Hydrogenophilus thermoluteolus: one gene and its partners. The protein of the gene in region 2 interacts with the protein of the main gene of each other region in a pairwise test. Links are inferred from orthologs where the notes say so. Each region holds a gene or a part of one and is shown on either strand. Other genes may lie near its edges.

Region 1 (10,981 bases), 1.4 Mb from region 2 along the record:
AGCGCGCGTGCCAAATCCTTCGCCAGATTGACGATCTGCGCCCCTTTCACGCCAGTGGCCGGCTCGATCTCGTAGCGGGTGACCACAGGGCCAGGGATTGCGCCCACCACCGTGACGCGCACGCCGAACTCGGCCAATTTCGACTCGATCAGCTGCGAGGTCTCCGCGATCCGTTCCGGCGTGACCGAGCTGGGTTGGGGTTTGGGCTGGTCGAGCAACGCCAGCGGTGGAATCGGGGAATCTCCCGGTTTCGGCGCCAGGCGTGCCCCTTTTTCTACAGCCCCCTGAACGCGAACTGCGTGGGTTTCGACAGGCATCCTGTCCGAGGCGACGGACGTTTCGGGCGCAGCAGATGCAGCGTGCACTTCCGGTTTCGCGTCTGGTTCGGGTTCTGAACGATCCGGTTCATGGGCACCCGTCGGTATCGGTTCAACGTCGTGCGGCACCGCGTCCGCACCGGAGGGGTCGAGCGAGGGCTCCGCCGCCCAGCGCGGCTCCTCGATCGGTCCGAACGCCGGTGTCGGTTGCGCCGATCGTTTGGCGCGCTGCGTCCAGCGCAACCACAACGCACGCAGCGCACGATAGGCCCTAAAAGCCGCCATTTGCAGAGATTGCAACCCCTGTCGCCACACGCCCTGAGAATCGGCGTTGCCCGTCCGCGCATCCGTCGACGGGGCCACTATCGGCCCCGCTTTGCCTTCCCGCCAGCGTTGCCAACGCGCCTCCAGCCACCGCCCGATGGCCTCCGTGACTTCGCCCCAACTCACCCCCCAAGTCAGGCTGAACCCAACGAGAAAAAGCGCCAGGAGGAGCAACGTTCCGCCCACGAACCCCAACCGCAGCGCAACGAACTCACCCAGTGCATGCCCGAGCACCCCCCCCGCCCCTTGCGGCAGGCTGTCGCCAAAGCGATGAAAGCGCAAATATTCCAGCGCACTGGAACTCACCTGCAACAGCAGGAAACCGAGTGTGGTACCCGCCCACGACCATCGCCACTGCCACCAGTTGGCCAGCGAACCATCCGGATGCGCGTCGCCCGGTTCCAACGCGCGATGGGTGAAGGCGCGCCACCACCCCACGACGCCACGGACGAAGAGTCCGATCCACCACAGCGCCGACCAACCGAAGGTGAAAAACCACAGATCGGCAATCCAGGCACCGAGCCGCCCACCCGGATTCTGGACCGTGAGCGCCGTCCCGCTTTTCGACCACCCCGGATCTTCCGGGTGGTACCCCAGCAAAACGAGCGCGAAATAGGCACCCACCGCTGCCAGGAGCAGCCAACTCCCCTCATGGAGCAAGCGGGCGAAACGTCTCTTCGTCAAAACCGCGCCATTTCGTCGATCGCACAACAGCAGGCTATTATACCGAGCAATAAGGTACGAACTGGCGCATCCGCGCGCAGCCAAACCACTCGTACTAAAATCGCTTATTTCGCCACCTCGGGAACTCAGGGAGTGACATTGTGACGCAATCGACCAAAGGCCCCGAAGCCGTGCAGGAAGCGCGGGAAGAATTGAAACGCGCTGCGCTCGACTACCACGAACATCCCACCCCGGGTAAATGGGCGATCGTCCCGACCAAAGCGCTGTCGAACCAGCGCGATCTGGCGCTCGCCTATTCACCCGGCGTCGCCGCGCCGTGCGAAGCGATCGTCGAAGACCCGAGCGCCGCCGCACGATATACCAACCGCAGCAACCTCGTTGCGATCATCACCAACGGCACCGCGGTCCTGGGACTTGGCGACATCGGGCCGCTTGCCGCGAAACCGGTGATGGAGGGCAAAGCGGTCCTGTTCAAAAAATTTGCCGGCATCGACGCGATCGATCTCGAAATCAACGAAAAAGACCCGGAAAAATTGGTCGAAGTCATCGCCGCGCTGGAACCGTCTTTCGGGGGGATCAACCTCGAAGACATCAAAGCTCCGGACTGCTTCCTCGTCGAACGTAGGCTGCGCGAACGTCTGAAAATCCCTGTCTTTCACGACGACCAGCACGGTACCGCGATCGTCGTCGCGGCGGCGCTGTTGAACGCGCTCACCCTGACCGGAAAAAAGATCGACGCGGTCAAATTGGTCACTGCCGGGGCGGGCGCTGCGGCGCTTGCGTGCCTCAACCTGCTCGTCAAACTGGGTCTTCCGAAAGCCAACATCTGGGTAACCGACATCGCAGGCGTGGTCTATGAAGGCCGTACCGAACTGATGGACCCCGATAAAGCGCAGTTCGCCCAAAAAACCGTGGCGCGCACCCTTGCCGAAGTCATCGAAGGGGCCGACATTTTCCTGGGGCTTTCCGCAGGTGGCGTCCTCAAGCCCGAGATGGTGGCGAAGATGGCGGAAAAACCGATCATCTTCGCGCTGGCCAACCCAACCCCAGAAATCCTGCCGGAAGCCGCGAAAGCGGTTCGACCGGACGCGATTCTCGCCACCGGCCGTAGCGACTATCCCAACCAGGTCAATAATGTCCTCTGCTTTCCCTACCTCTTCCGCGGCGCGCTCGACGTCGGCGCAACCACGATCACCGACGAAATGGAGATCGCAGCGGTCCAAGCGATCGCGGCACTGGCGCAAGCCGAAGAGAACGAAGTGGTCGCTGCGGCCTACGCTGGGGAAAAACTCCGTTTCGGCCCCGACTACCTCATCCCCAAACCGTTCGACCCCCGTTTGATGCTCACCATCGCCCCGGCGGTCGCGCAAGCCGCGATCGCAAGCGGCGTGGCGACCCGCCCGATCGAGGATTTCGACGCGTATCGCGAACGGCTCCAGAACTTCGTCTATGCCTCCGGTACCTTGATGAAACCGGTCTATGCGATCGCGAAACGCGCGAAATTCAAGAAAATTGCCTACGCCGAAGGCGAAGAAGAACGCGTGTTGCGCGCCGCGCAAGTGGTGGTCGACGAAGGCATTGCGCGACCGGTGCTCATTGGCCGCCCCGCGGTGATCGCGCAGCGCATCGAACGCTTCGGTCTGCGCCTGCGCGAAGGGGTCGACTACGAAGTGGTCAACGTCGAAAACGATCCGCGCTATCGCGCGCTCTGGCAAGAGTACCACCAGATCATGGAGCGGCGCGGCGTCACACCCCAATTGGCGAAGATCGAAATGCGGCGACGGCATACGCTGATCGGCGCGATGCTTCTGCGCCATTGGGAAGTCCATGGACTCATTTGCGGTACGTGGGGCGTGCCCACGATGCACCTCAACTACATCGACCAAGTGATCGGCAAACGCCCCGGCGCCACTTGTTACGCCGCGATGAACGCCATTTTGTTGCCGAACCGCCAGCTCTTTTTGGTGGATACCCATATCAACAACGACCCCACCGCGGAACAGATCGCCGCGATCACCCGCATGGCCGCGCGCAAGATGATGCGTTTCGGCATCACACCCAAAGCGGCGCTCCTCTCCCACTCCAACTTTGGTTCTTCAGACGCGGCAAGCGCCGTGAAAATGCGCGAAGCCCTCAAAATCTTGCGCGAGATCGCGCCGTGGCTGGAAGCGGACGGGGAAATGCACGGCGACCTGGCACTCGACCCCACGATGCGCGCGGAACTCATGCCGCGCTCCACACTCACCGGCGAAGCCAACCTTTTGGTGCTGCCCAACATCGATGCCGCGAATATCGCGTACAATCTCCTCAAGACCGCTGCTGGGAACGGCATCGCAATCGGACCGATGTTGCTCGGGGTGCTTAAGCCGGTCCATATCCTTACTGCCACCTCGACGGTGCGGCGCATCGTCAATATGACGGCGCTCACCGTTGCCGAAGCGAACGTCGGGCCGCGTGCCGTCGAACCCACTCCGCCGATGAGCGAAATCCCCTTCACCACAACCGAATAGGAGTACGCCATGTCTGCACAACACCGCCGTTTGATCATCCTTGGATCGGGACCCGCTGGATACACCGCAGCGATCTATGCCGCGCGCGCCAATCTCGAACCGATGTTGATCACCGGTCTCGAACAGGGCGGACAACTGATGACCACCACGGACGTCGAAAACTGGCCCGCAGACCCAGACGGGGTGCAAGGGCCGGAACTGATGGCCCGTTTCGAAGCGCACGCTCGGCGCTTCGGTACCGAAATCGTCTTCGACCACATCCACACCGCCGTGCTCACCGAACGCCCGTTCCGGCTCGTTGGTGACGCCGGTGCATACACCTGTGACGCGCTGATCATCGCCACCGGTGCCTCGGCGAAATACCTGGGGCTGCCTTCGGAAGAAGCGTTCAAAGGCCGCGGGGTCTCCGCGTGCGCCACCTGTGACGGCTTCTTCTACAAAGGGCAAGACGTCTGCGTGATCGGCGGCGGCAACACCGCAGTGGAAGAAGCGCTCTACCTCGCCAATATTGCGAACAAAGTCTATTTGATCCACCGACGCGACCAGTTCCGAGCGGAAAAGATCCTCGTCGACCGCTTGATGAAACGGGTCGACGAAGGAAAAGTGGAATTGGTGCTCAACCATGTCGTCGACGAAATCTTGGGCGACGACACCGGAGTCACAGGAATCCGTGTCAAACACCGCGACAGCGGCGCTACGCAGGAACTCGCCGTCCACGGTGTCTTCGTGGCGATCGGCCACCAACCCAACACGCAGCTCTTCGAAGGGCAGCTCGAAATGGAAAATGGCTATATCGTCACGCGCGGCGGTCGTGACGGGAATGCCACCGCAACCAGCATCGAAGGAGTTTTTGCCGCTGGGGACGTTCAAGACCACGTCTACCGGCAAGCGATCACCAGCGCGGGGACTGGTTGCATGGCCGCGCTCGACGCCGAACGGTACCTGGACGCACTCGCCACTGGGAAATGAGCAGAGCGACCCCACCGAAGCGTGATTGGCGGGATCAACTGAAGCAGCTCGTCGAAGCGGGCACGCTGCCCCCCGCCGATCGTCGCCGCTACTGGCGCCAAAAGGCCCAAGCGGCGATCGCGCGTGCAGCGACCAAAAACACGCAAGCACAACAAGCCAAAAATTCCCCTGCGGATTCTGCAGCGACGGCCGCGCCCGATCAAACCCCATCCCCAGCGCTTTCGCCCGCTGAAGCCCGGCTGTGGCAGCGCTGGTTACGCGAAACCGGCGTCGCGCCGTTGCCGCCGCAAGATCGCGTCACGCTCGAGCGCCCGCTTCCGCCGCCGACCCCGCGGCAACGCGAACGCGACGAAGCGCAGATCAAAACCGAGCTCTTGTCGCCGTTGACGCTCGACGACTGGCTCGATCACGACAGCGAAACCTTCTTCCTCCGGCCAGGGGTTCCCCGGCGCATGATTACGGAGATGCGGCGGGGCCGTTGGACCATTCGGCGTCAGCTCGACCTCCATGGCCTCACCCGCGAAGAGGCGCGCACTGCAATGAGCGCATTCCTTGCCGAGGCGTTACGCGCTGGGGAGCGCTGCGTGCGGATCATTCACGGAAAAGGGTACGGCTCACCCGGTGGCGTGAGCGTTTTGAAGCACCTCTCGCGGCAATGGCTCACCCGGCGCGAAGAGATCCTAGCTTTTTGCGAAGCGGCTCCCCGACAAGGGGGAAGTGGCGCGTTGCTGGTGCTCCTGCGTGCCCCCAGCGCCAACCGGTAAGCTTACTTCGTGACGGGTAAACCCACTTCGCGCCCACTGCCACCGAGTAGCACCGCACCACCTCGCGCGATCAAATCGCCGATTCGTTGAGTTCGCCGGTGCGAATCCGAATCACTTGCTCCACCGGGGAAACAAAGACCTTGCCATCGCCGATTTTGCCAGTCCGCGCGGCTTTGACGATCGCGTCGACCACCGCCTCCACCATCTCATCGGGCACCACCACCTCGACTTTCACCTTCGGCAAGAAATCGACCACATATTCGGCACCCCGATAAAGCTCGGTGTGCCCCTTTTGCCGCCCGAATCCCTTGACTTCGGTCACCGTCAAACCGTTCACCCCCACCTCGGAGAGCGCCTCGCGCACCTCGTCGAGCTTGAACGGCTTGATCACCGCCTCTACCTTCTTCATCGCTTGCTCCTTATCACGGTTGGGCCGCTCGGGGCCGAAAATGGGACGTAACCGGGTGCCGCCAGTCGCGACCGAACGCACACCGAGTCACCCGCGGCCCCAAAGGTGCCTGCTGCCGTTTGTATTCGCTGGTAAACAGCAACTGCAACACGGAATCGACCACCTCTGGCGCAAAACCCGCAGCAACGATCTCCGCTACCGACTGCCGCTCCTCGATGAAACGTGTCAATATGGCGTCCAGTACCGCGTAAGGCGGCAAGCGCTCCTCGTCCACCTGGTTCGGACGCAGTTCGGCGGATGGTGGGCGCTCGATGATCCGCGACGGGATCACCTCCTGTTCCCGGTTGATCCAGCGCGCCAGACGATAGACCCACGTTTTGTAGACATCTTTGAGTACCGCAAAGCCCCCAGCCATATCGCCGTAGAGCGTGCAGTAACCCGTTGCGATTTCGCTCTTGTTTCCGGTGGTGAGCACCAATGAACCGGTTTTGTTGGAAATGGCCATCAACAACAACCCGCGAATCCGTGCCTGGACGTTCTCTTCAGTGGTATCCGCAGGCAAACCGGCAAAGAGCGGCGCAAGCGACGCACCAAACGTTGCCATCGCGGGTTCGATGGGAATCACCTCATGCCGAACCCCCAAATTCTGAGCGAGTTGCGCCGCATCCTCCAAGCTCATTGCCGCCGTATAGGGCGACGGCATCATCACCGTCCGCACCCGTTCTGCGCCCAACGCGCCCACCGCCAAACAAGCAACCAGCGCAGAATCGATCCCGCCAGAAAGACCGATGACCGCGCCACGGAAGCGATTTTTGCTCACATAGTCGCGCACGGCACTGGTCAGCGCACGATAGAGCACATCCTCGTCATCAAGCTGGGGTGCCGAATCGGGAACCGTTTGCCAACCGCCAGACGCCCAGGTCAAGAGCGCCGTTACCGTCTCGAATTGCGGGGCGCGCCAGACAACAGAACCGTCGGCAGCAACTGCGAACGACGCGCCGTCGAACACCAGTTCGTCCTGCCCCCCTACACTATTGACGTAGAGGACCCCTGCACCACACGATTCGGCGCGTGCGCGCGCCACTGCCTCCCGCTCTTTCTCTTTGCCCAGGTGGAACGGAGAGGCGTTCAACGCCACCACCAGATCGACACCCAACGGCTGTGCCACCGCGAGTGGCTCGGGATGCCAGAGATCTTCGCAGATCGCGACGGCAACCCGAACCCCTTGGCAGGTGACGACAAGCGGCGCGTCCCCCGGGACGAAATAACGGTGTTCGTCGAACACCGACGAATTGGGCAAGCGGTGTTTCGCGTACCATCCCAGCAACGCACCGTCATGGATCCACGCCGCTGCGTTTTCGCACCCCTTTTCGCGCCAGCGCGGCAAACCGACCAGCACATCGAGGGAACGCGGTAGCCGCGCGCAGAGCGTCGCGAAAGCCCGTTCGCATGCCCGCGCGAAATCGGGCAGCAGCAGATGGTCTTCCGGCGGGTAACCGCTCAGCGCCAACTCCGGCGTCACCAGCAGGTGTGCGCCCTGTTGCGCGGCCTCCTCAGCCGCGGCGACGATCCGGTCGACGTTCGCATCGAAATCGCCGACGACCGGATCGCATTGGGCGACGGCAATCCGCAAGGGACCGCTCATGCGCCTTACTTCGCCGCGTTTTTCACGCCGTTCAAGATCTCGGCTTTCGCCTCATCGACGCCACCCCAGCCCGTGACCTTCACCCACTTGCCCGGTTCGAGATCCTTGTAGTGCTCGAAGAAGTGCTTCACCTGCTCAAGGATCAATTTGGGAAAATCATCGAGCGACTGGATCGCGTCGTAGAGCGGCGTCAATTTACTTACCGGTACCGCGATCACCTTCGCATCGACCCCGCTTTCATCCTCCATCTTCAGAATCCCGACAGGGCGGCAGCGAATCACCACCCCCGGCGGAACCGGAAACGGCGTCATCACCAGCACATCGACCGGATCCCCGTCGTCAGAGAGGGTATGGGGAATATACCCATAGTTGAGGGGATACCGCATCGACGTCCCCATGAAGCGATCGACGAAGATCGCGTCGCTATCTTTGTCGATTTCGAACTTGATCGGGTCGGCCTGCGCCGGAATTTCGATGATCACATTGACATCGTTCGGCACGTCTTTGCCAGCGGAAACGCGTTCAAACGCCATGACATCACTCCCTAGTGGCTAAAAAAACCGTGTGCAATTATACGGGCAAAGCCGTCCGAACCCAGCCACCGATCGTGCGCAGCGCACGAACGGTTTCATCACGGCGTATGGCAGACCACCCCTTGCCAGATCGCGCCGCCCAGTTCCGGCGCCCGCCACAGCCCCCACAACCCGAATGCGACCACGACCAACCCCGCGCCCCACCGCGCCCACGGATGCTGCACCCAACCCCGAAAACGGTGCAACATCAAGCCAGCCAGCAGCAGATTGGGCAACGTCCCAAGCCCAAACGCCAACATCACCAACGCGCCACGCTCGGCACTACCGCTCATCAACGCTGTAGCGAGCACGCTATAGACCAAGCCACAGGGGAGAAACCCCCACAGCCCACCAAGGAGCGCCGCCTGCGGAATGGAACGGACCGGTAAGAGGCGGTGGGTGAGCGGCTGCACCCGGACCCACAGAACTTGCCCAACCCGTTCGACCGGAGCCAACCACTGCGGCTGCCCCAACAGATAGAGCCCCATCGCCACCAACAACAAGTTGGCCACGACGTAGAGCCCCAATTGAACGGGCAACACCGATTCGAGTACGGTCGCAATCGCGCCCAAACCGCCGAGCACCGCACCCAACACGGTATAGGTAGCGATCCGCGCCAGATTGTAGGTCAGGTGCAAAAGCCACCGCGCAGGGCCACTACCCGCGGCCGGGTTCGTCTGCAGCGACAACGCCCCGACGATCCCGCCGCACATGCCGAAGCAGTGAACACCGCCCAACAGGCCGATGAGAAAAACCGCCAAATAACCGCCGACCGAACCCAACACACCCCCCGCTCAGATCACTTTCGAATAACGGGTCCGTTCGCGGTCGGCGCGCAGGTACCGGTCGAAGACCATTGCGATCGCCCGCACCAAAAGGCGCCCTTTCGGCAATACGGTAATCCAACGGTCGCTCACCGTCACCAAGCCGGCTGCTTCCATTTCCCGCAAATCCGCCAACTCCGGCGCAAAGTAGTGCGCGAAGTCGATCAGATTCGCCTCTTCGACCGCGTCGATCGAAAGCTCGAAGTGGCACATCAACGCTTGAATGATGGAACGGCGCAACACATCGTCCGGGCTCATCGCCACCCCGCGCAACGTCGGCAACTCACCCCGGTCGAGCGCGTCGTAATAAGGCTCTTCCGTTTTGTGGTTTTGCGCGTAGTACGGACCGATCTTACTGATCGCCGAAATTCCCAGTGCGACCAAATCGCATTCGGCGTGCGTCGAATAACCCTGAAAATTGCGGTGCAGCCGCCCTTCGCGCTGCGCCACTGCCAACTCGTCTTCCGGTTTCGCGAAGTGATCCATCCCGATATAGACATACCCCGCGTCGGTCAGCCGTTCGATCGCCATCTTGAGAATCGCCAACTTTTCCGCTGCGCTGGGTAACGTCGCTTCGTCGATTCGGCGCTGCGGCATGAAGAGCCGTGGCAGATGGGCGTAACTGTAGAGCGACAGCCGATCCGGCGCAAGTGCGATCACCGCGTCGAGCGTTTTCGCAAAGCGCGCGACCGATTGATGCGGTAACCCATAGATCAGATCGAAACTCACCGAATGAAATCCCGCCGCACGCGCAGCCTCGAGCACCCCTTGCGTCTCCTCGAGCGACTGCACGCGGTTCACCGCACGTTGCACCACCGGGTCGAAATCCTGCACCCCGATGCTCATGCGGTTGAACCCCAGTTCGCGTAACAGAAAGACCTGCTCACGGCCCACTTTTCGGGGGTCGACCTCGATCGAATACTCCCCGTGCTCGATCAAGGTGAAGGTGCGCCGGATCGCTGCCCACAGCCGACGCATTTCCGATTCGTGCAAAAAGGTTGGCGTACCGCCGCCGAAGTGCAACTGAGCAACCGTGCGGCTTCCCGTGAGTTTTTCGTCGACGAGCGCCATCTCCCGTTCCAAGTAATCGAGATAACGCGACGAGCGGGAATGGTCTTTGGTGATGATCTTGTTGCACGCACAGTAGTAGCAGATGGTGTTGCAGTACGGAATATGGACGTAGAGCGACAGCGGCCGCTGTACGCCGGCAACGGCCCGACTCGCCAATGCTTCCCCATAAGCCTCCGGGCCAAACGCCTCGACGAAACGGTCTGCAGTCGGATAAGAGGTGTAACGCGGCCCAGCGATGTCGAAACGGCGAATCAACTCCGGGTCGAACACCACCGCTTGCGAAAACTGGCTCACGGTCACGCTCCTTGCGGACTCGATCACAATCCGATACTATGGCACAAAAAAGTGCGACTGTCTTTGACACACCTCAATGAGCGGCCACAAACCCCAACCCCTGGAGAACGCGATGCGACCCGCGGCGCTACCCGAACAATTGCGCATCGCCTGCGCGCAATGTAACCTCGTCGAGCTCTGTCTACCCGTCGGGCTACCGGCAAACGACCTCAAAAAGCTCGACACCCTGGTCTCGGTACGCAAACGGGTGAAACGCCACCAAGCCCTGTTCGAAAGCCAAGCCCCGTTCGAAGCGCTCTATGCCGTGCGCCTTGGCTCGTTCAAAACCGTCCTCACCCTCACGGACGGCCGCGAACAGGTCACCGGGTTTCAGATGACCGGGGAGCTCCTCGGGCTCGACGGCATCGGCAGCGGACGCCACGCGGTCACCGCGATTGCGCTCGAAGACAGTGAAGTCTGCGTGATCGAATACGCGCAGCTCGAAGCGCTCGCGCAAGAGATTCCCGCGTTGATGACCCAGTTCCACAAAGTGCTGTCGCGCGAAATCGTGCGCGAACAGGGCGTGATGACCCTTCTGGGCTCGATGCGCGCCGAAGAG
Region 2 (3,995 bases):
TTAATCATCGAGGTCGGCTCCGGGGATGCGTTCCAAAGGTTCGAACCGTTGCGCCCGCGCCCAGTTGTCAAGGAGTGCATTCTGGTGTTTCAAACACCATTCTTTGACGATGGCGGCGGCTTTCTTAGGTAGCGTTCCTTCCAGGATTTGACCGCTGCGGATTTCGACTAGTGCTTCAAACCCTTGGTAAGAGACGTGGATATGCGGCGGTGGATGGTCGTCATGCCACATGCGGACGAGGATACCAAAGAAGGTCGCGATGATGGGCATACGAAATCTCGGTGTGAAACGGGTTTGAAACGGGTTCGATTGTACTGTTATTCGTCATCTTCGTGGCGCCCCAACTTCCGCGCGAAGACGTTGCGGCTGACGCCCAGAAGTTGCGCGGCGCGCTGTTTGTGGCCGTGGGTGTAGTCGAGCGCGGTGTGCAGGAGGCAGGTGTCGAACTGTTCGCGCAGTTGGGCGTAGAGCGGTGTGGCAGGCGGGGCGGTTTCGGCTTGGGCAAGGAGGGTGCGAAGGGTTGCGGCGAGGGCGGTTTGCCAGTCGGGTAGCGTTGGATGTGTGGTTGCGTTGGCTGAAGGGGGTGGTACGGCAGGCTCGCGGGAAGGCGAAGGGGGTTGGGTGGCGTCTGGGGGTGCCGCGTGGTGGGGGGCTGTTTGAAGTGGTGTTTGGGGTTGCGTTTGGGGTTGCGTTTCGCGCAGCGTTTTGAGCGGTGTTGCGGTCGCGGGGGAGAGGTGTCGAGCTGGGGACTCTAGCGAAAGGGGGGGTTCGGCGGGTTGCGGGGGGGATGGCCGGAACGTTTCGGGGAGGTCTTCGGGGGTGATCGTGGCGGCGGGCGCCATCACGGTGAGCCAGTGGCAGAGGTTTTCGAGTTCGCGGACGTTGCCGGGGAAGGGGTGGTGGGTGAGGCAGGCGATTGCGTCGGGGCTCAGGCGTTTGGGTTCGACGCCGAGTTGTTGCGCGGCGCGTTTGAGGAAGTGGTCGGCAAGGAGTGGGATGTCTTCTTGGCGTTCGCGCAGCGGCGGGAGGGTGAGGCGAATGACGTTGAGGCGGTGGTAGAGGTCTTCGCGAAAGGTGCCGTCGGCGACTTTCGCGGCCAGATTCTGGTGGGTGGCGGCGATGATGCGCACGTCGACCCGTTTGAGTTCGCGTCCGCCCAGGCGGTGGAATTCGCCAAGCGCCAGGACGCGCAGCAGCCGGGTTTGGAGTTCGAGCGGCATGTCGCCGATTTCGTCGAGGAAGAGGGTGCCGCGGTGGGCCTCTTCGAAGCGGCCGGGACGGGCGGTGGTGGCGCCGGTGTAGGCCCCTTTTTCGACGCCGAAGAGTTCGGCTTCGAGGAGGTCGCGCGGGATCGCAGCGGTGTTGATCGCGACGAAAGGGCCTGGCGCGCGGGGGCTGTGGCGGTGCAGCGCTCGCGCGACCAGTTCTTTGCCGGTGCCGGTTTCGCCGATGATGAGAACGGTAGCGTGCGAGGTGGAGAGGCGGCCGATGGCGCGGTAGACGGCTTGCATGGCTGGGGATGCGCCGATCAGTTCAGGGGTATGCGGGGGTGGCGTTGTCGCCGCTTCCGCGGGTTGTCTGTCCATGGGCCGTTGTGCGGTTTGCCAGGCTCGGGTGATCAGGGCGACGGCGTCATTGACGTCGAAGGGTTTGGGGAGGTATTCGAACGCGCCGACCTGGAACGCTTGGACGGCGGCGTCGAGGTCGGAGTAGGCGGTCATGAGGATCGCGGTGAGGTTGGAGTGCTGCTCTTTGAGTGCGGCGACGAGGGAGAAGCCGTCGATGCCGGGCATGCGCACGTCGGTGACGAGGACCGCGGGGGGGTGGGTTTTCGCAGCGGCGAGCGCGGTTTGCGGGTCGGCGAAGAGGCGGTGCGGGAGGTGGGCCCGTTCGAGCGCTTTGCCGAGCACCCAGCGGATGGCGTCGTCGTCGTCGACGATCCAGATTTCCGGGGTGGTCATCGGTCACGCTCCCATTGGGGGTCGGGAATGGGGAGGAGGACGGTGAAGGTGGTGCCGCGCGCGTTGCTGGTGAAATGGATCGCGCCGCCGTGTTCGGTGGCGATTTCGTGGGCGATCGCAAGCCCCAGGCCGCTGCCGCCAGGACGGTTGCTCACGAGGGGGTAGAAGAGGTGGTCGCGCAGCGTTTCGGGGATGCCGGGGCCGTTGTCGGCGATGTCGATGCGGGCAGCGAGCCGCCACCGTTTTTTGCCCAGGGTGACTTGGCGGGCGACGCGGGTTTTGAGGGTGATCGTGCCGCGGCCGTCGGTGGCTTGCGCGGCGTTTTTGAGAAGATTGAGGAAGAGTTGGACGAACCGTTCGCTGTCAAGAAGCAGCGGTGGGATGCTGACGTCGTAGTCGCGGGTGATCGTAAGTTCGGGGTATTCGGCGGCGATGAGCCGACGGGCCTGTTCGAGGGGCTGGTGGAGGTCGGTCGGGTGGAGGTGGGGGTGCTGGTGGGTGGTGGTGAGGCGCGTGAGCAGGGTGTGGAGCCGGTCGGCTTCGCGGACGATCACTTCGGCGTATTCGGCGTGGGGGGTGTTGGCGAGCTCCAGGGCAAGGAGCTGCGCGGCTCCTTTGATGCCGCCCAGGGGGTTTTTGATTTCGTGCGCGATCGCGCGTGCCATCTCTTGCACGGCGTGTTGCAGCCGTTGCCGTTGTTCGGCTTCGGTGGTGAGGCGTTGGCGGTCGACGGCTTTGAGTTCGACGAGGAAACCGCCCGGTGGGTTGGGGCGGGGGCTGACGGTGAGGTCGGCGTGCCAGGGGTCGCCGTCGGGGTGGGAGAGGAGGGTGTCGGTGGTGGTGTAGAACCAGCCCGAGCGGGCCGCGGCGTCGAGCGCTTGGGTGAGTCCGGGTGCGGTGCCCAGCATCGCGGTGACGGGTTGGCCGGCGAGTTGGTTGCGGCTGCGGTTGAGGAGGTGTTCGGCGGCGGCGTTGACGAAGGTGATGCGGGCGTGCGCGTCGAGAACGAGCACCGCAGTGGCCAGTTCGTCCAGGGTGGGGAGCATCCGGTCAGCGGAGGCGGTCGAGTTCACGGGTGATCGCTTCGAGGTTGCGGCGGTGGCGTTCGAGGCGTTGCCGCAGGGTGGCCTGCGCGTCGGCGGGGGCGGTGGCGAGTTCGGTTTCGAGGGTTGCGATCTGTTTCTGTTCGTTTTCGAGTTCGGTGCGGAGGATGCGGCGGCGCAGGTCGTCACGGGGGACGAGTTGCGCGGGTTCGCCGACGGGGCGGGATGTCGTTGGCGTGGTGTTTCCGGCGCGACGCGAGGGTCCTGGTTGGGCCTCGGGGAGGGTAAGGAGCTCGCACCGTTTGCCGCGCGTGACGCGCATGTCGTTGGTGTAGAGGACTTCGCCATGGCCGGCGTCGCATTTCCAGAGCCGCGCCCATGCAGGCTGCGGCACGAGGAGCGCTGCGGCAAGCGCAGCGCATCCCCAAAGTAGTGACGAGGTGCTCAGAGTGTGTCGGGGTGCGATCACACGCTGTAGTAGAGCTCGAATTCGACCGGATGGGTGGTCATGCGCAGCCGCTGCACCTCTTCCATCTTGAGGTCGATGTAGGCGTCGATGAAGTCGTTGGAGAAGACGCCACCGCGGGTGAGGAATTCACGGTCTGCGTCGAGCGCTTCGAGCGCCTGGTCGAGGCTGTGGCAGACGGTGGGGATCTTCGCGTCTTCTTCCGGCGGCAGGTCGTAGAGGTTCTTGTCCGCCGGGTCGCCCGGGTGGATCTTGTTCTGCACGCCGTCGAGCCCGGCCATCAGGAGCGCCGCGAACGCCAGGTAGGGGTTCGCCGCCGGGTCGGGGAAGCGGGTTTCGATACGACGCGCTTTCGGGTTGGCGACGTAGGGGATGCGGATCGACGCCGAGCGGTTGCGCGCCGAGTAGGCGAGTTTGACCGGCGCTTCGAAGTGGGGCACCAACCGCTTGTAGGAGTTGGTGGCGGGGTTGGTGATCGCGTTCAGCGCCCGGGCGTGCTTGATGATGCCGCCGATGTAGTAGAGG
Region 3 (10,253 bases), 1.5 Mb from region 2 along the record:
CCAGCGTGTACATCTGCATGAGCGGCGTGAATCCCGACGCGTCACCGAAATCGTACGCATAGACCCCTTTCGTGAGGGTGGGGCAGGAGGCGGGTTCGACCGCGACACAGTGCAGTTGCTCCGCCCGTTTGTCACCCGCGATTTTGTCGGCCAAGAACGGGAAGGCGATGCCGCCGAAGCTCGAACCGCCGCCGCACGGACCAAAGATCACGTCGGGGTAAAGCCCCAGCAGTTCGAACTGTTTTTTGGCTTCTAGTCCGATCACGGTTTGGTGCAGCAGCACGTGGTTGAGGACCGACCCCAAGGTGTAGTTGGTGTCAGCGCGGCTCGCGGCTTCTTCCACTGCTTCGGAGATTGCGATGCCGAGCGAACCGGGATTGTCGGGTTCGCGTTCGAGGATCGCTCGCCCCGTCTGCGTGTGGGGCGATGGGCTGGGGAAGACCTCGGCGCCCCAGGTCTGCATGAGGATGCGGCGGTAGGGTTTTTGCTCGTAACTCACTTTCACCATATAGACCCGCACTTCGAGACCGAATTTTTGGCCGGCGAACGCGATCGAGCTGCCCCATTGACCGGCACCGGTCTCGGTCGTGAGCCGCTTGATGCCGACCAGTTGGTTGTAGTAGGCCTGAGGAACCGCGGAGTTGGGTTTGTGCGAACCAGAGGGCGAGACGCCTTCGTACTTGAAGAAAAGCTTGGCCGGGGTGTTCAGCGCTTGTTCGAGCCGGACCGCGCGCACGAGCGGCGAAGGACGCCAGATGCGGTAAGCGTCTCGCACCGCGTCCGGGATCGGGATCCACCGTTCGCTGCTCATCTCCTGCGCAAGGAGCGGTTCGGGAAAGATTGCACCCATCTGTTCGGGCGTCACCGGCTTGCCATCTGGCCCAAGCGGTGGTGCGGGGGGGTTGGGCATGTCGGCGACGATGTTGTACCAGTGAGTCGGGATCTCGTTTTCGGGGAGCAGGATGCGGGTGGGTTCGGTCATGATGTCTCCTCGTTGTGTGTTGACGGTGCAGAGGGGCCGGTCGGTGGTTCGGGCGGTGTCTGAGGGGGGTGCGACTCCGGCTGCGCGCACGCAAGCGCGGCAAGGCCCAGGAAAAGTAAATTATCGCGCACCTCATGCGGGATGTCTACGTGGGGGGAGAGGAGCGGTGCCGCGCCGCCGTGCAGGATCACGCGCGGCAGGATCGAAGTCTGTTTGGCTACCTGCGCCGTGAATGCCGCGATCGCCCCCTTTTGCGCCAGCCAGACACCGGTGGCGATCGCGGTTTCGGTATCGGTGGGGGGAAACGGAGCCGTCGCGATCTGGTCGACGGCGCGGCGCGGGTCGAGCTGTGGGAGTCGCGCGGTGCGGGCTGCGAGCGCAGCGAACATCGCGTCGATGCCAGGCAGAATCGCGCCACCGCGAAACGCGCCGGTTTCGTCGAGCCAGTCGAGCGTGGTCGCGGTGCCACAACCGACGATCACCGCTGGCGCCAACCCAGCGTGCCATGCTCCAACCGCGGTGACCCAGCGATCGGCGCCCAGCTGTTGGGGATTGCGGTACTGGTTAAGGACGCCCGCACCGTGCTGGCTCGGCGCGATCCAATGGCATGGGATGCGATGCGCGGCAAAGCGGGCAGTGATCGCCTGGGTACGGGACGGTGTGGTGACGCTGACACCGACGACGCACGGAATCGTGGACAGCAACGGGGTGAGCTGCTGCCACCATGCTTCGAGTGCCGTGTCGTCGTACGCAAACGCCCCTTGCGCGTCGTCCCGCCAATACCATTTGCCGCGACTGTTTCCCAGATCGAGGAGGAGCGGCACAGGGCGAATGCGCGCGGCGGCGGAGGTCAGCGTCTGGTGTGCCCCTGCCGCAGTGGTGACCTGGAGTTCCCCCCGGGCGTTGACGCCGCTCAAGCGGACGAGATGCGGTTCTGTCGTTTCGTGCGCGGGCAGCAGTTGCAACCAACGGTCGCGCCACGCCGCACGGGCCCACCACGCCGCTTGCCAAGGGGTGAAGCCTGCGCCGCAGCGGAAGTCTTCGAGTACGGCAACCACTGCGCCGACCAGCGTCTGCAGCAGGGTTTCAGCAGGGGGAACGAGCGTGAGGTGCTCGGCAAGCGCGGTGGGGGGCAATGTCCAGGGATCTCGGTCGTCGAGTCGTGGTGCCGCACGATGGTTCAGACCGACGCCGACGACGACGATCGGCGGCGCTTGCCCCCGCCATTGCGCTTCGACGAGGATCCCGCCGAGTTTGCGCTCCGCAACGAGCAGATCGTTCGGCCATTTGAGGCGAACGGGGAGGTCGAGCAGTTCCAATCGTTCGGCAAGCGCCGCGCCCACCGCAAGCGAAAGGCCTTCGAGGTTCGTCTGGGGCGGGAGGCGGGTTGCCACCGAGAATGCGATTCCGGCACCCTCCGGCATCGTCCAGCGTCGGCCGCTTTGTCCGCGGCCAGCGGTCTGCCGTTGGGCAGTGACGGCCAGGTAATGGCCGGGAGCGAGCGATTCGGCCTGCTGTGCGGCAATGTCGTTGGTCGAGGTGCACGCGTCAAGCGCAAGCCAGTGCAGCGTGGGTGCGGTTGGCATGGGGTTTGCTATTTGTTCGAACGGATGGGAACAGGAGATAGCGATGAAACAGATTGCGATTGTACGCTTTTCCCCGATCGAAGGGCCGGGAACCTTTGCCGATTTCGTCGCAGCGCAAGGAGGAGAAACGCACCTCATCGCGATCGATCAAGGGGCACCGCTTCCGAGGGATCCGGAACAGTATGACGGTTGGTGCTTGATGGGTGGGCCGATGAGCGTCAATGATCCGTTGCCGTGGATCGAGCCGCTCTTGGTTTTGTTGCGCCGCGCGATCGCGGTCGGCGTGCCGGTGATCGGCCATTGCCTGGGGGGGCAACTGTTGGCGAAAGCGCTGGGTGCGAAGGTCACGCGCAACCCGACGAAGGAGATCGGTTGGGGCGAGGTGTGGGTGACCGACCCGACCATGGGGGCGCGGTGGCTGGGAGCACGCGAGCGGTTCGTCGCGTTTCACTGGCACGGCGAGACCTTTGCGATTCCCGAAGGGGCAACTGGGTGGCTTGCGAGCGCGCATTGTGCGCGGCAGGCTTTTGCGATCGGTCCCCATCTGGCGTTGCAATGCCACGTGGAGATGACCGAGGAGATGATTCACCGCTGGTGTGCCGATTGGGCGAAAGAGGGAGTTGGGGCAAGCGCATCGGTGCAGACGCCCGAGGCGATCGTCGCGGCGATCCCCGACCATTTACCGCAGCTCACCGAGACGGCGATGCGGCTTTACCGGGAATGGTGGCGGGGGGTGTCCGATGTCCGCGCATGAGATGACACTCACCAGTGTCGCGCAACCGATTTGGAGTGTGCCCCACGGTCGCGTGGTGGGGTGGGAGGCGCTGCTACGTGTGCAGGACGGAACGCGTGTCGTTTCCCCGTCCATCTATCTTGCCGCGGAGGGAGACGACGAAGCGGCATGGGCGCGGGAACGGGCGGCCCGCTTACGTCATCTTGGGGTCTGGTCGCGGTTGCGCTTCGAGGCAACTTGGCTCTTTCTCAACGTCTCACCACATGCGATCCGGCACGACGTGGTCGATCCGGACCACTTCGCAGCCCTGCTACGCCAACTGGCGATTCCGCCCGAAACGCTGGTTCTCGAACTGTTGGAAGCGGCGATCGCCGATCTGACCGTGGTGCAGCAGGCAGTCGCTCAGTATCATGCGTTGGGGTGTCTGGTTGCGCTCGACGATTTCGGCGCGGGCGACTCGAATCTCGAACGTTTGTTCGTGCTCGAACCCGATATCGTTAAGATCGACCGTTCCCTCTTCGTCCGGGCAGGGGAGCGACGGTCCCTGCAACGGAGTTTGCGCCATCTCGTCGGTTTCATCCATGCAGCAGGGGCGTTGGCGCTGGCCGAGGGGGTGGAGCACTCCGACGAAGCGCAACGTGCGCTCGATGCGGGCGTCGATTTGGTGCAAGGGTATCGCTATGGGGTTCCGGCGCCGTGGGAACATTGGCTGTGCGAAGGCGCTGCGCGCGAACAGGAGTGGCTGCTCAGCGACCGGGACCGCCTGCCCGATCCGGTCGTGCCCCCCTCCCTTTTCGATTGGTTTGCCGAGATTGTGACGCGGTGGGCGAGGGGCGAACCGCTGGGGGCTTGGGTGTGTCACTCGGCGCCAGAGCCGCTCTTGCGCCTTTATTGCCTCAATCGGCACGGGATGCAGCTTGGAGCGACGATCCATTGCCGCTGGCGGCGACCGCTGGATCCTGTGCGCTACGCTCCGCTTGAAGCGGGTGAAGGGGCGTCGTGGGCGCATCGCAGCTATTTTCGCAGCGCGATCGCGCGACCGGGTCAAATCGTTGCTTCCGAACCCTATCTGGCGTTGCCCGACCGGGATTGGGAGGTGACACTGGCCTGTGCCCGCCGTGATGGCAGCGCCGTGTTGTGTGCCGACGTCGCGGTTGATGAGTCCTAACGCGTGTGTTGGTGCAGTGTGTGCATTTTTTTGGCGCACGGATTCTCGTCATGCACCGTTTTGGTGCAATGGTGCATCGCAATAAAACGGTGCGCTTCAATGGCGCGCACTCTGTGGCGAAATTCGTTGATTTCTCATCATTTTTTTCTTTGGCACGCCACTTGCTCACCTAAGGTTGCGATTGGTGCAACTGAGGAGAAAACCATGAAAGCGAAGGCTTTGGTTCTGGGATGCGGTGCCGTCGCGGTGGCCGCAGCGCTGTTTTCCCATGGTGCGGCGGCGCAAAGCGCGGTCACCGGCAATGTGGCGTTGGTGAGCGATTACGTCTACCGTGGCTTTTCGCAGACCAACGAGAAAGTGGCGTTGCAAGCCGGCGTCGATTGGACGGGTGCCGACGGTTGGTACGTTGGTCTTTGGGGATCGAACGTTTCCTGGCTCTCTGATGCGGCGCCGGGCAGTTCCAACAGCGTCGAGCTCGATCTCTACGGCGGCAAGCGCTGGTCGATGGGGGACCTTGCTTTCGACGTCGGCCTGCTCCAGTACTACTACCCGGGAAGTTACTCGGTGGCGTGGAAAGCAGCCTCTGGGCTCAAGACGCCTCATACCACCGAGGTCTATGGGGCAATGGGATACGGCCCGGCGACCTTCAAAATCTCTTATGCGCTCACCGATCTCTTCGGCGCGCCCAATTCCGACGGCAGTCAATATTACGACCTCACCGTGGCGCCTGAGGTAATGCCTGGCGTGAAATTGTTGGCCCACGTCGGACGGCAGGTGGTTCGCGGCACCGGCAACGCCGACTACACCGACTGGAAGGTAGGGGTGAGTGCCAGCTACGGCGGATTCGATTGGGGGCTTTATTACGTCGACACCAACGTCAGCGGTTCGAAACTTGCCGATTCGCGCGTGGTGTTCAGTGTTGGCAAAACTTTTTGAGAGGAGCGGATCATGAAAATGGTCAGCGCGATCATCAAGCCGTTCAAGCTCGACGAAGTGCGTGAAGCGTTGAACGAGGCGGGCATTACCGGACTGACGGTCACCGAAGTGAAGGGGTTCGGTCGGCAAAAAGGGCATACCGAGCTCTACCGCGGCGCCGAGTACGTGGTCGATTTCTTGCCCAAGGTCCGGGTGGATGTCGCAGTTATGGACGAGCAGCTCGATCAGGTGGTCGATGCGATCGTCCAGGCGGCGCGAACGGGAAAGGTGGGCGACGGCAAGATTTTCGTCATGCCGCTCGAGCAGGTCGTTCGGATTCGTACGGGCGAGACCGACGCCTCAGCATTGTGAGGAATGGATAGGAGCGAAACGATGGAAATGGTGAACAAAGGGGATGTGGCGTGGATGCTCACGTCGACGCTTCTGGTGTTGATGATGGTGATGCCTGGGCTCGCACTCTTTTATGGCGGGATGGTGCGGGCGAAAAATGTCCTTTCGGTGCTGATGCAGGTGATGACCACCTTTGCCCTTGCAGTGGTGCTGTGGGCCATTTATGGCTATTCGCTCGCTTTCACCGAAGGTAACCCGTATTTTGGGTCGTTCGCGAAACTCTTTTTGAGCGGCGTTACGCTCGAAAGCCTAGCGGATACCTTCAGCGAGGGGGTGAAGCTGCCGGAGATGGCCTTCATCGCGTTTCAAGGAACGTTCGCGGGCATTACCGCGGCGCTGATCGTCGGCGGGTTTGCGGAACGGATGCGTTTTTCCGCGGTGCTCGTCTTCACGGCGATCTGGCTTACTTTTGCCTATCTGCCGATCGCCCACATGGTGTGGGGACCAGGTGGTTGGTTGCTGGGCGACGGTGCGCTCGATTTCGCGGGGGGTACGGTCGTGCATATCAACGCGGGGATCGCCGGTTTGGTCGGCGCGTATCTCGTGGGTAAGCGCATTGGGTATGGCCGTGAGGCGCTGACGCCCCACTCTTTGCCCCTGACGATGGTCGGCGCTTCGCTGCTTTGGGTGGGTTGGTTCGGGTTCAACGCTGGTTCGGCGCTGGAGGCGAACAGCACCGCAGCGCTCGCGTTCCTGAACACCCTGTTTGCAACCGCAGCGGCAATTCTCCTCTGGTTGGCGGGTGAGGCGCTCCTCAAGGGGAAACCCTCGATGTTGGGCGGCGCTTCGGGCGCGGTGGCTGGGTTGGTGGCGATCACACCCGCGGCGGGCACCGTTGGCCCGATGGGCGCACTCGTCATCGGTGCGACAGCCGGCGTGGTGGGGCTCTGGGGCGTCAACCAGCTGAAGCGGTGGTTGGGTGTTGACGACGCGCTGGACGTCTTCGGTGTGCATGGGGTTTGTGGGATCGTCGGTGCATTACTCACAGGGGTGTTTACCGCACCGTCGCTGGGTGGTACCGGTAGCGCCGATTTTTCGATTGCGTCGCAACTCGTAATCCAGGCCAAAGGGGTAATCGTCACATTGGTTTGGTCCGGCGTGGTCTCGTTCGTTGCGTACAAAATCGCGGCGGCGCTTACGGGTGGTTTGCGCGTCGCGGAAGAAGAGGAGCGCGAAGGGCTCGATATCGTGGCGCACGGGGAAAGCGGCTACCGCTTCTGATTCCTCCTCTGCAGCGAGCAGAGTTCATTCTCGTTGCGTTTGCCCCTTGCGGGATTCCCCGCAAGGGGCTTTTTCGTGGAGCGCACGGTGGCGGACCAGTACCCGTGCCGATGGGATGAACCGGGCGGCCAAGCGTTCGACGAGGTAAACCGAGCGGTGTTGTCCCCCGGTGCACCCGATCGCGACGGTGAGATAGCTGCGCTGTTCTGCGGTGTAATGGGGAAGCCAGCGGGTGATGAAATCCGCAATATCCGCTTCCATCCGGGTGACCAAAGGCTGCGCGGCAAGAAACGCCTGAACCGGTGCATCGCACCCCGTGAGCGGGCGCAGTGTCGGATCGTAATAGGGGTTGGGGAGACAGCGGGCGTCGAAGAGCAGATCGGCGTCGAGCGGCACGCCTTGTTTGAACGCGAACGATTCGAAGGTAAGGGTGATCGGCGCGCGCGGGGCGCCGTCGGGGAGTAGCCATTCCCGCAGATATCGGCGCAACTGTTGCGCGGAGAGGTGACTGGTGTCGAGGCGTTGGGCGGCTTGCGCGATGGGTTCCAGACGATGCCGTTCGCGTGCGATCGCTTCTTCGACGGTCATCGTGCCCGTGGCGAGCGGATGGGCACGGCGGGTTTCCGAAAAGCGGGCAAGCAACACGTCGTCGCGTGCGTCGAGAAAGAGCGCGTCTGGGGCGATACCGGTGCGCTGCGTCAGTTCGGCGAGCGCTTCGGGGAGCGCGTCGAGGTTGCCGCTCCGGATGTCGACCGCGACTGCGATCCCTTCCCGCCGCTCCGCCGAAGGGGTAGCGAGCGCGTGGTGGAGGATGTGGGTCACCACCGGAACGAGGAACGGAACCGGCAAGTTGTCGAGCGCGATGAAACCGCTGTCTTCCAGCGCGCGCAGCGCCACCGTCTTGCCGGCACCGGAGACGCCGCTCACGACGACGATACGCGGTGGCCGCGGCGCCGTGGTCGCGGCTAAGCCGTTTGCTGAAACATTCACTGCGGTTCGCGCCATTTGATCGAGCAGCCGATCGATGGGGTCTGGTCACGCGGCCCTTGACCGGTCTGGGCGATCTGGACCATCGCTTCGAAGAGTTCGCGGCGCGCATCGGGTGGTGCGGGTTGCCGCCCCGAGGCGTCGAGTCGTCCGCGGTATTGCAGTTCGAGGTCTTTGTTGAAGCCGAAAAAGTCCGGGGTGCAGACCGCGCCGTAGGATTTTGCCACTTCCTGCGTTTCGTCCCAGAGATAGGGAAACGGGAAATTCTTTTCCCGGGCGATGCGTTGCATGTTTTCGAACGAGTCCTCCGGGTAGTCGGCCGGGTCGTTGCTCATGATCGCCACCGAACCGATGCCGTAGGCCTGGAGCTCGCGTGCGTCTCGGATGATCCGGTCGAGCACCGCTTTGACGTAGGGACAGTGGTTGCAGATAAACATCACGAGCAGACCGTTTTCGCCGCGCACGTCGGCCAGCGTGTAGCGTTTGCCGTCGACGCCGATGAGGTCGAAATCGACCGCTTTCCAGCCAAAATCACAGACGGGGGTGTTGAGCGCGACCATTGCTCTCTCCTTGGGTGGGGGATGGGATACTGTGATGTCGCCAGATTTTATTGTAGCGAACCGCAAGGAAAAGTGACGCGTACCCGGGTGCCGCGCCCGAAGGGTGGCTCGGTGATCGTGATCGTGGCTTGGTGCTGTTCGGCGATTTCGCGTGCGATCGCAAGGCCCAAGCCAGAACCCTCGCCCAATCGCTCCGAATCCAGAAGCCGGACGAAAGGTTCGAAGACGCGCGCGCGCGCCTCCGGTGGGATGCCCGGGCCGGTGTCGTCGACGGCGACGTGGATCGTTGCGCCCTCCTGCCAGACGCGGATCGTCACGTCGCCGCCGGGTGGCGTATAGGTGATCGCGTTGTCGATCACGTTCTTGAAGAGCTCCCCGAGCATGAGCGCATTGGCGTCGATGGTGCACGGGGTCTGTCCTTCTTCCAGCGCCAATGCGATCCGTTTGCGGTGCGCTTTCGGGTAGAGATCGGCAACGACCTCACGCAGCAACGCCACCAAGTCGGTGGGCTGGAAGCGGTGGACCTGTTCCGAGCTCGATTCGGTGCGGGCAAGCGTCAGCAATTGGTTGATGAGGGGGGCGGTGCGCTCCGCAGCGGCGATGATCTTTTCGAGGTCGGCACGCAGCTCTTCCGGGGTTTCGGCTTCCCGGGCGAGTTCGGCTTGCATTTTGAGCCCCGTGATCGGGGTCCGCATTTGGTGCGCCGCATCGGCAATGAAGCGGCGTTGCGCCGCCAAGTTTTCCTCGAGGCGCGCCATCAGGCGGTTGAACGCTTCGATGAGCGGGCGAATCTCTTCGGGTACCCGCTCCAGGTCGATCGGCGAAAGGTCCGTTGGGCGACGTCGGGTCAGGTGTGCCTGCAGGCGCCTGAGCGGTGCGAGTCCTTTGGTGAGGCCGAACCACACCAGCACGACGGCGATCGGGATCACGATGAATTGCGGCATCATCACGCCGGTGATCACCTCGGTGACGAGCGCCTGGCGCTGTTTTACCGTTTCCGCGACCTGTACCGCGACGAGTGTCTGCCCGCCGTCGTGGTGTTTGCGTTCTACCAAGGTGGCCAGCCGCAACGGTTCGCCGTGGTAGTCGATGTCTTGGAAGCGCACGTCGATGTCGGCCAGCCACGAGGGGGTAGGCAGTTGCGCGTTGCCCGCAAGGCGGGCTTCCGGGGTACGGACTTCGTAGTAGAGCGTGGCGTTGGTGCCCGCATGCAAGATCCATTGCGCCGGTGCTGGCAAGGTGAAACTGGGTTTTCCGTCGGCAAAGAGGACGAAACGCATCAAGAAACGGGCGCGTTCGGCAAGGGCCTGATCGTACGGCCGGTGGGCGATCTCCGTGGCGATCTGATAGGTGATGAAGATGGTGATCGGCCACAAGAGGAGCAGCGTCGCGAGCATCCAGTCGAGAATCTCACCGAAGAGCGAGTTGGGTTCGGCGCGTCGTTTAGGAATCAGAAACGGCATGGTCGCTGTCGAGACAATAGCCAACGCCGCGTACGGTCCGGATCACCGCACCGCTGCCGTCGATCTTTTTGCGCAACCGATGGAGGTAGACTTCGATCGCGTTGGTCGAGACCTCTTCGTGCCAGCCGCAGAGGTGCTCCAGGAGCTGCTCTTTGCTAACCAACCGCCCGGGACGCAACAGGAGGTATTCCAGAATCGCCAGCTCTCGTGCCGAGAGTTCGAGCGGT

What was found.
Region 1: the proteins of glnL (region 2) and HPTL_RS03310 interact in binary tests that used the Escherichia coli proteins (3 or more experiments, as listed by UniProt). The link is inferred for Hydrogenophilus thermoluteolus from one-to-one orthologs.
Region 3: the proteins of glnL (region 2) and glnK interact in binary tests that used the Escherichia coli proteins (3 or more experiments, as listed by UniProt). The link is inferred for Hydrogenophilus thermoluteolus from one-to-one orthologs.

The regions. Positions count from the first base shown.
Region 1 is NZ_AP018558.1:672,953-683,933, reverse strand. What follows is about bases 4,309-7,013. They hold HPTL_RS03310 (P-II family nitrogen regulator), read right to left. Parts: upstream 5,978-7,013; coding sequence 5,639-5,977; downstream 4,309-5,638. Other genes in these bases: HPTL_RS03305 (NAD+ synthase), read right to left, coding at 5,991-7,013; HPTL_RS03315 (Smr/MutS family protein), read left to right, coding at 4,801-5,568; trxB (thioredoxin-disulfide reductase), read left to right, coding at 4,309-4,804. Also shown: HPTL_RS11535 (DNA translocase FtsK), read right to left, coding at 1-1,325; HPTL_RS03325 (NADP-dependent malic enzyme), read left to right, coding at 1,466-3,835; more of trxB, read left to right, coding at 3,845-4,308; more of HPTL_RS03305, read right to left, coding at 7,014-7,622; ppa (inorganic diphosphatase), read right to left, coding at 7,628-8,155; HPTL_RS03295 (sulfite exporter TauE/SafE family protein), read right to left, coding at 8,254-8,979; hemN (oxygen-independent coproporphyrinogen III oxidase), read right to left, coding at 8,989-10,383; HPTL_RS03285 (helix-turn-helix domain-containing protein), read left to right, coding at 10,496-10,981. UniProt on the Escherichia coli protein: P-II indirectly controls the transcription of the glutamine synthetase gene (glnA). P-II prevents NR-II-catalyzed conversion of NR-I to NR-I-phosphate, the transcriptional activator of GlnA. When P-II is uridylylated to P-II-UMP, these events are reversed.
Region 2 is NZ_AP018558.1:2,099,639-2,103,633, reverse strand. The notes cover bases 997-3,995. They hold glnL (nitrogen regulation protein NR(II)), read right to left. Parts: upstream 3,035-3,995; coding sequence 1,958-3,034; downstream 997-1,957. Other genes in these bases: glnA (type I glutamate--ammonia ligase), read right to left, coding at 3,470-3,995; HPTL_RS11300 (hypothetical protein), read right to left, coding at 3,012-3,473; ntrC (nitrogen regulation protein NR(I)), read right to left, coding at 997-1,961. In the rest of the region: HPTL_RS10230 (DUF2442 domain-containing protein), read right to left, coding at 1-8; HPTL_RS10225 (DUF4160 domain-containing protein), read right to left, coding at 1-270; more of ntrC, read right to left, coding at 318-996.
Region 3 is NZ_AP018558.1:581,505-591,757, forward strand. Bases 4,224-7,086 are described here. They hold glnK (P-II family nitrogen regulator), read left to right. Parts: upstream 4,224-5,417; coding sequence 5,418-5,756; downstream 5,757-7,086. Other genes in these bases: HPTL_RS02855 (sensor domain-containing phosphodiesterase), read left to right, coding at 4,224-4,469; HPTL_RS02860 (TorF family putative porin), read left to right, coding at 4,674-5,405; HPTL_RS02870 (ammonium transporter), read left to right, coding at 5,787-7,016; rapZ (RNase adapter RapZ), read right to left, coding at 7,041-7,086. Also shown: HPTL_RS02840 (TrpB-like pyridoxal phosphate-dependent enzyme), read right to left, coding at 1-982; HPTL_RS02845 (biotin--[acetyl-CoA-carboxylase] ligase), read right to left, coding at 979-2,568; HPTL_RS02850 (type 1 glutamine amidotransferase), read left to right, coding at 2,612-3,322; more of HPTL_RS02855, read left to right, coding at 3,309-4,223; more of rapZ, read right to left, coding at 7,087-8,006; HPTL_RS02880 (thioredoxin family protein), read right to left, coding at 8,003-8,563; HPTL_RS02885 (sensor histidine kinase), read right to left, coding at 8,611-10,026; HPTL_RS02890 (response regulator), read right to left, coding at 10,007-10,253. UniProt on the Escherichia coli protein: Involved in the regulation of nitrogen metabolism. Regulates the activity of its targets by protein-protein interaction in response to the nitrogen status of the cell.